Regions from separate parts of the Herbaspirillum sp. VT-16-41 genome, predicted to be linked through region 3. Evidence: predicted binding sites of a transcription regulator. Region 3 holds the regulator's gene; each other region holds the start of a gene.

Region 1 (2,201 bases), on a different contig from region 3:
AGCGCCTGCAAGCCGAAGATGCCAGCCGCCAGGCCGCCCCACAGGCCGCATAGCCCATGCAGGGGCCAGACACCCAGCACGTCGTCGATCTTCCATTTGTTCTGGGTGCGGGTGAACATCCACACGAAGATGGCGCCGGCCATGCCGCCGGTGACCAGCGCGCCCAGCGGGTGCATCAGGTCGGAGCCGGCACATACCGCCACCAGGCCGGCCAGCGGGCCGTTGTAGGCGAAGCCGGGGTCGTTGCGGCCCATCAGCAGTGCGACCAGGGTGCCACCGGCCATGGCCATGAGGGAGTTCATCGCGACCAGGCCGTTCATCTTGTCCAGGGTCTGCGCGCTCATCACGTTGAAACCGAACCAGCCCACCGTCAGGATCCATGCGCCCAGTGCCAGGAAGGGGATGTTGGAGGGGGGATGGGCGGCGACCGCACCTTCCTTGCTGTAGCGGCCGCGGCGCGCACCCAGCAGCAGCACGGCGGGCAAGGCGATCCAGCCGCCGACGGCGTGGACCACGATGGAACCGGCGAAGTCGTGGAATTCGGCGCCGAAGGTGGCCGCCAGCCAGGCCTGTACGCCGAAGTGCTGGTTCCAGGCGATGCCCTCGAAGAAGGGATAGACCAGGCCGACCAGTACGGCGGTGGCCAGCAGCTGCGGGTTGAATTTGGAGCGTTCGGCGATGCCGCCCGAGATGATGGCCGGAATGGCGGCGGCGAAGGTCAGCAGGAAGAAGAATTTCACCAGCTCGAAGCCACTGCGCTCGGCCAGGGTTTCGGCACCGGCAAAGAAGCTCACGCCATAGGCGACGTAGTAGCCGATGAAGAAATAGACAATGGTCGAGACCGCGAAGTCGGCCAGGATCTTCACCAGGGCATTGACCTGGTTCTTCTTGCGCACCGTCCCCAGTTCCAGGAACGCGAAGCCGGCATGCATGGCCAGGATCATGATCGCCCCCAGCAGGATGAAGAGGGCGTCTGCGCCGTTTTTGTGATCGTCCACCAGAAAATCTCCCAAAAATTGTGCAAGGAAAGAATCGAAAGCCCGGACTGATGCAATTTTCGTTCCATTTTGGTGATTGTTTTGCAGTGGCTTGATTCAAAAGGACTTTTTGGGTGCGTTAGGTCCTTGTCAGCTTGTGATGCGCACGAAAATTGTGCGATACGGGTAGGCGATACGGTGGCGCGGTTTGTTTTGGTGCGAGGGCAGGGCGGCTCGAATTTTTTTGAAAATCACGTCATTTAGCCGTTTTGGGGGATCCGGTCAGCATTGGTCATCGTGCTTTCATGGAACGGTCATACGCGATTGCTAAATTGCAACTCCCTTCTTTTTTCCTCACCCTCAGGAGTTGCCATGCCAGACCAGAATTCGCCAGCCGAACCCAGCCGTCGCCGCTTCCTGCGCGACAGCGCCGTCACTGCCGCCGCCGCCGGCAGCGTGGCCGTGATCGCCAGCCCCGCCAGCCTGGCTGCCGCGCCGGCCATCGTCACCGCCGAGCGTCTGCGCCCGCAGTTCCCGGGCGGGATCATGAGCGGCGACGTTACCCGCGACAGCGCCATCGTCTGGGCGCGCGCCGACCGCAATGCGCGCATGCTGGTGGAGTATTCCACCAGCGAGAACTTCGCCGATGCGGTGCGCATCGCCGGCCCCACTGCGCTGGCGCGGGACGACTACACCGCCCGCGTGGACCTGCGGGGTTTGCCGGCAGGGCAGCGGGTGTATTACCGCGTGCGTTTCCAGGACCTGGTGCATGAGTCGGCCCTGAGCGAGCCGCTGACCGGCAGCCTGATGGTGCCGGCTACGGCGCGCGGGCAGGCACGCGACATCACCTTCGCCTTCTCGGGGGACGAAGCCGGCCAGGGCTGGGGCATCAATGAGCAATGGGGTGGCTACCGGGTGTACGAGAGCATGCGCCGCTTCCGTCCTGACTTCTTCATCCATTCGGGCGACCAGATCTATGCGGACGGTCCGATCCAGTCCGAGGTGAAGCTGGATGATGGCAGCCTGTGGCGCAACGTGGTGACCGAGGCCAAGTCCAAGGTGGCGCAGACGCTGGACGACTATCGCGGCAACTTCGCCTACAACATGCTGGATGCCAGCAAGCGCCGCTTCGCCGCCGAGGTGCCGTTCCTGGTGCAGTGGGACGACCACGAGGTGCGCAACAACTGGTATCCGGGCCAGGTGATCGGCGCCCAGGAAAAGCGC
Region 2 (2,201 bases), on a different contig from region 3:
TGGGTCAGGCGCGCCAGTTCCAGTGCATCCTCGAAGGCCTGGCGCACGGTGGCCGAGGAGTACAGGAAGATGCCGTGCATGCCGGCCTCTTCAGCCAGGTCGGTGATGAGGCCGGCACCCACCACGGCCTCGATGCCACCGGCCTTCAGTTCGTTGACCACGGCCCGCGCATCTTCCTCGGTGGCATAGGTGCGCTGGGCGATGTCCAGCCCGAACATCTGCTGGAACTCGGTCAGCGCCGGCATCTCTTCCTGATAGCTGACCAGGCCGATGCGGGTGGTGATCTGGCGCGCCCGTGCCAGCGCCTGCATCACGTCGAAGCCGCTGGCACGCGCCACCACCACCGGCACCGGCAACCGGCTCTTGAGGTAGGCGCCGTTGGAGCCGGCCGAGATGACCACGTCGCAGCGCTGCGTGGCCAGGCGCTCGCGGATCTCGCGTACGGCCTCGTCGAACCCCAGGTGGATGGGCTCGATGTCGGCCAGGGCGTCGAACTCCAGCGTGATGTCGCGGAACAGCTCCGACAGGCGCGAGACCGAAGCGGTCCAGATCACGGGTTTGTCGGCGTGGCGGTCGGTGGGGGCAGGGCGTTTCATGGGCGTGGCGCTGGGTGGCTGAAGCTGACTGATGATGACTGGAAAGGCCTGAAGCCAGCCAGGAAGAAACGTTCACCATGTTTCAGTGAAACGTTAGTGTAACACTGATGAAACAGGGTGGCATGCCTCCGGATCGCCCGTCCGGCCTGCCTGCTGGCGTGACAGGGGAGCCAGGTTTCGTTCGCAAGTCATTGATCTGGAAGGAAGTTTCACATCACCCCAAAACAGGCCCGCCAGGTTTCGCAGGATGTTGCAGTGCGATGGCACGGCCGTTGCAATAGGGCCCTCCATAGTCCGCTACCTCCAGCAACCCTTACAGAAGGTGTCCATCATGGCTCTCCACTCCGCAGGCGCAGCGTTCCGCCAGGCCGTCCAGGAAGAATCCCCCTTGCAAGTCATCGGCGCGATCAACGCCAATCACGCCCTGCTGGCCAAGCGCGCCGGCTTCCGTGCCATCTACCTGTCCGGCGGCGGCGTCGCGGCCGGTTCCCTGGGCTTGCCCGACCTCGGCATTTCCAATCTGGACGACGTGCTCACCGACGTACGCCGCATCACCGACGTGTGCGACCTGCCGCTGCTGGTCGATGTCGATACCGGCTTCGGCGCCTCGGCCTTCAACGTGGCCCGCACCGTGAAGTCGATGATCAAGTTCGGTGCCGCCGCCATGCACATCGAAGACCAGGTCGGCGCCAAACGCTGCGGTCACCGTCCCGGCAAGGAAATCGTCAGCAAGCAGGAAATGGTGGACCGCATCAAGGCCGCCGTGGATGCCCGTACCGATGAGAACTTCGTCATCATGGCGCGCACCGATGCACTGGCCGTGGAAGGCCTGGAGGCCGCCGTGGAGCGCGCCGTGGCCTGCGTCGAAGCCGGTGCCGACATGATCTTCCCGGAAGCCATCACCGACCTGGGTATGTACAAGCAGTTCGCCAATGCGGTGAAGGTGCCGATCCTGGCCAACATCACCGAATTCGGCTCGACCCCGCTGTTCACCGTGGACGAACTCAAGGGCGCCGACGTCGGCCTGGTGCTCTATCCGCTGTCGGCCTTCCGCGCCATGAACAAGGCGGCCGAAAACGTTTATCAGGCGATCCGCCGCGACGGTACCCAGAAGAACGTGGTCGATACCATGCAGACCCGCATGGAACTGTACGACCGCATCGACTACCACAGCTACGAGCAGCGCCTGGATGCGCTGTTTGCCCAGCAGAAGAACAAGTAATCCCTTCCGACAATTCAGTTTTCACCGAACACGCTACGAGGAGAACACGATGAGCGAACAACAAGCCGCAGGTTTCAAGCCCAAGAAGTCCGTTGCCCTCTCCGGCGTCACCGCCGGTAACACCGCCCTGTGTACCGTCGGCAAGACCGGCAATGACCTGCACTATCGCGGCTACGACATCCTGGACGTGGCCGACAGCTGCGAGTTCGAAGAGATCGCCCACCTGCTGGTGCACGGCAAGCTGCCCACCGCCGCCGAACTGCGCGCCTACAAGGCCAAGCTCAAGGCCCTGCGCGGCCTGCCGGCCAACGTCAAGGCGGCGCTGGAATGGCTGCCTGCGGCCTCGCATCCGATGGATGTGATGCGTACCGGCGTCTCGGCCC
Region 3 (2,201 bases):
CGGTGGCGAACGCCGCCGCGTGGAAATCGCCCGCGCACTGGCCACCGATCCGCGCTTCGTGCTGCTGGACGAACCGTTTGCCGGTATCGACCCGATTGCAGTGATCGAAATCCAGCGCATCGTGCGCTTCCTCAAGGAACGCGGCATCGGCGTGCTCATCACCGACCACAACGTGCGGGAAACCCTGGGTATCTGCGACCGCGCCTACATCATCAACCAGGGCACGGTGCTGGCCAGCGGTAACCCGGAAGAGATCATCGCCAACGAATCGGTGCGCCGCGTATACCTAGGCGAACACTTCCGCATGTAGCACCCGCCGTCCATCGGCCACACAACGGTATTGCAACCAGCGGGCCACGCCGCTCCCAGAAAGACAGATGAAACAGTCGCTCCAGTTACGTACCTCGCAGCACCTCGCATTGACGCCGCAACTGCAGCAGTCGATCAGGCTGTTGCAACTGTCGACGCTGGAACTGCACCAGGAACTGGAACAGATCCTGTCCGACAATCCCCTGCTCGAACGCCTGGACGACGCTCTCGACAATTCGGTGCGCCTGTTGGCCGATGGCGCGGTCTCTTCCGCGCCCTCCACCGGAGTGGCCGAGCCCGCTGGCGACAGCGGCAACGAAGCAGCCCCCTCCGCTACTGATGGCGAAGCCAGTTTCGACTATCAAGACAACAGCCCCGAGAGCGGTGTCAGTGGCGAATCCGACTGGAGCTTCGACGACGTGGCGCGCAGTGGCAAATCGCCCGACGACGACGATGCCCGCCCGCAACTGGAAGCGCATGAGCTGACCCTGCGCGAACACCTGCTGGAACAGATCCGGGTCACCGCCCGCACGCACCGCGACCGTGCGCTGCTGGAACTGCTCACCGATGCGCTGGACGAAAGCGGTTACCTGGAGGAACCGCTGGAAGACATCCTGGCGCGCCTGCCGGAAGAGCTGGGCGTTGATCTGGAAGAACTGTCGATCTCGCTGAAGCTGCTGCAGAGCCTGGACCCGGCCGGAGTGGGTGCGCGCAGTGCCGGTGAATGTCTGGCACTGCAGATCCGCCGCCTGCCCAAGGTGCCCTTCGTCACCCGCAAGCTGGCCTTGAGGATTGTCGAGGATTACCTGCCGCTGTTCGCACAGCGCGATTTCAACAAGATCAAGAAGGCTCTCGATTGCGATGACGAGGACCTGCGCGAAGCACAGGCGGTGATCCGTCAGTGCCGTCCGCATCCGGGTGCCGAATTCGCGCGCGATGCTTCGGACTACGTGGTGCCAGACGTGATTGTCAAACAGACAAAGAACGGCTGGCAGGTCATGCTCAACCATGAGGTCATGCCCAAGCTGCGCGTCAATGCAATGTATGCGAGTGCGCTCAAGCAGGCCAAGGGCGAAGGATCGCTGTCGTCGCAGTTGCAGGAAGCCAAGTGGCTCATCAAGAACATGCGGCAACGTTTCGATACAATTTTGCGAGTCGCGCAGGCTATTGTCGAACGTCAAAGAAACTTCTTTTCACATGGCGCAGTGGCCATGCGGCCCCTTGTGCTGCGTGAAATTGCTGATACACTGGGTCTACACGAGAGCACAATCTCTCGTGTGACAACTCAAAAATACATGCTCACGCCGCACGGCATGTTCGAGTTGAAGTACTTCTTCGGTAGCCACGTCGCGACTGAAACCGGAGGCGAAGCCTCCTCCACCGCGATACGGGCGCTGATCAAACAGTTGATAGGAGCCGAAAACCCGCAGACCCCATTATCCGATAGCAAGATTGCGGATATGCTGGCAGAACAAGGCATGGTGGTCGCGCGACGCACAGTCGCCAAATACCGCGAAGTGTTGAAGATTCCGCCAGTCAATCTCCGCAAGTCCCTCTGAGCTTTCCTCAGTTTTTCTGTAGCAGTACCGTTGCTGTGTTCAGGCAAGCATCCCTACCTGGTGCCCATGCCATCCGACACGAAGACCGTGCCCGTGGTACAGCAGCTGTAGACGATGCATCGCACGAACCTCCAGTGACCTCACGATAGGAGTCTTGTATGAATCTGACCATCAGTGGACACCACCTCGAACTGACCCCCGCCATCCGGGAATACGTGCAAAGCAAGCTGGCCCGTATCAAGCGCCATTTCGACAACGTGATCGACGTCAGCGTGATCCTGAGCGTAGATAAACTCACAGAAAAGGAAAAGCGCCAAAAAGCGGAAATCAACG

What was found. Region 3 encodes sigma-54, which starts transcription at its own class of promoters, with help from an activator protein. Its sites were predicted from a motif close to TGGCANGNAANCTGCTTT; they were not measured.
Region 1: BTM36_RS18785 (ammonium transporter) is a predicted target of sigma-54. The motif match lies at 1,048-1,065, and genes of this name have one in related genera.
Region 2: prpB (methylisocitrate lyase) is a predicted target of sigma-54. The motif match lies at 858-875, and genes of this name have one in related genera.

What each region holds. Positions count from the first base shown of each region.
Region 1 is NZ_MUXB01000120.1:270,406-272,606, reverse strand. Features, by position in the region: gene BTM36_RS18785 (ammonium transporter) at 1-998, opposite strand, end outside; gene BTM36_RS18780 (alkaline phosphatase) at 1,350-2,201, shown strand, end outside.
Region 2 is NZ_MUXB01000101.1:254,627-256,827, forward strand. Features, by position in the region: gene prpR (propionate catabolism operon regulatory protein PrpR) at 1-596, opposite strand, end outside; gene prpB (methylisocitrate lyase) at 928-1,818, shown strand; gene prpC (2-methylcitrate synthase) at 1,868-2,201, shown strand, end outside.
Region 3 is NZ_MUXB01000099.1:84,337-86,537, forward strand. Features, by position in the region: gene lptB (LPS export ABC transporter ATP-binding protein) at 1-310, shown strand, start outside; gene BTM36_RS08820 (RNA polymerase factor sigma-54) at 378-1,868, shown strand; gene raiA (ribosome-associated translation inhibitor RaiA) at 2,027-2,201, shown strand, end outside.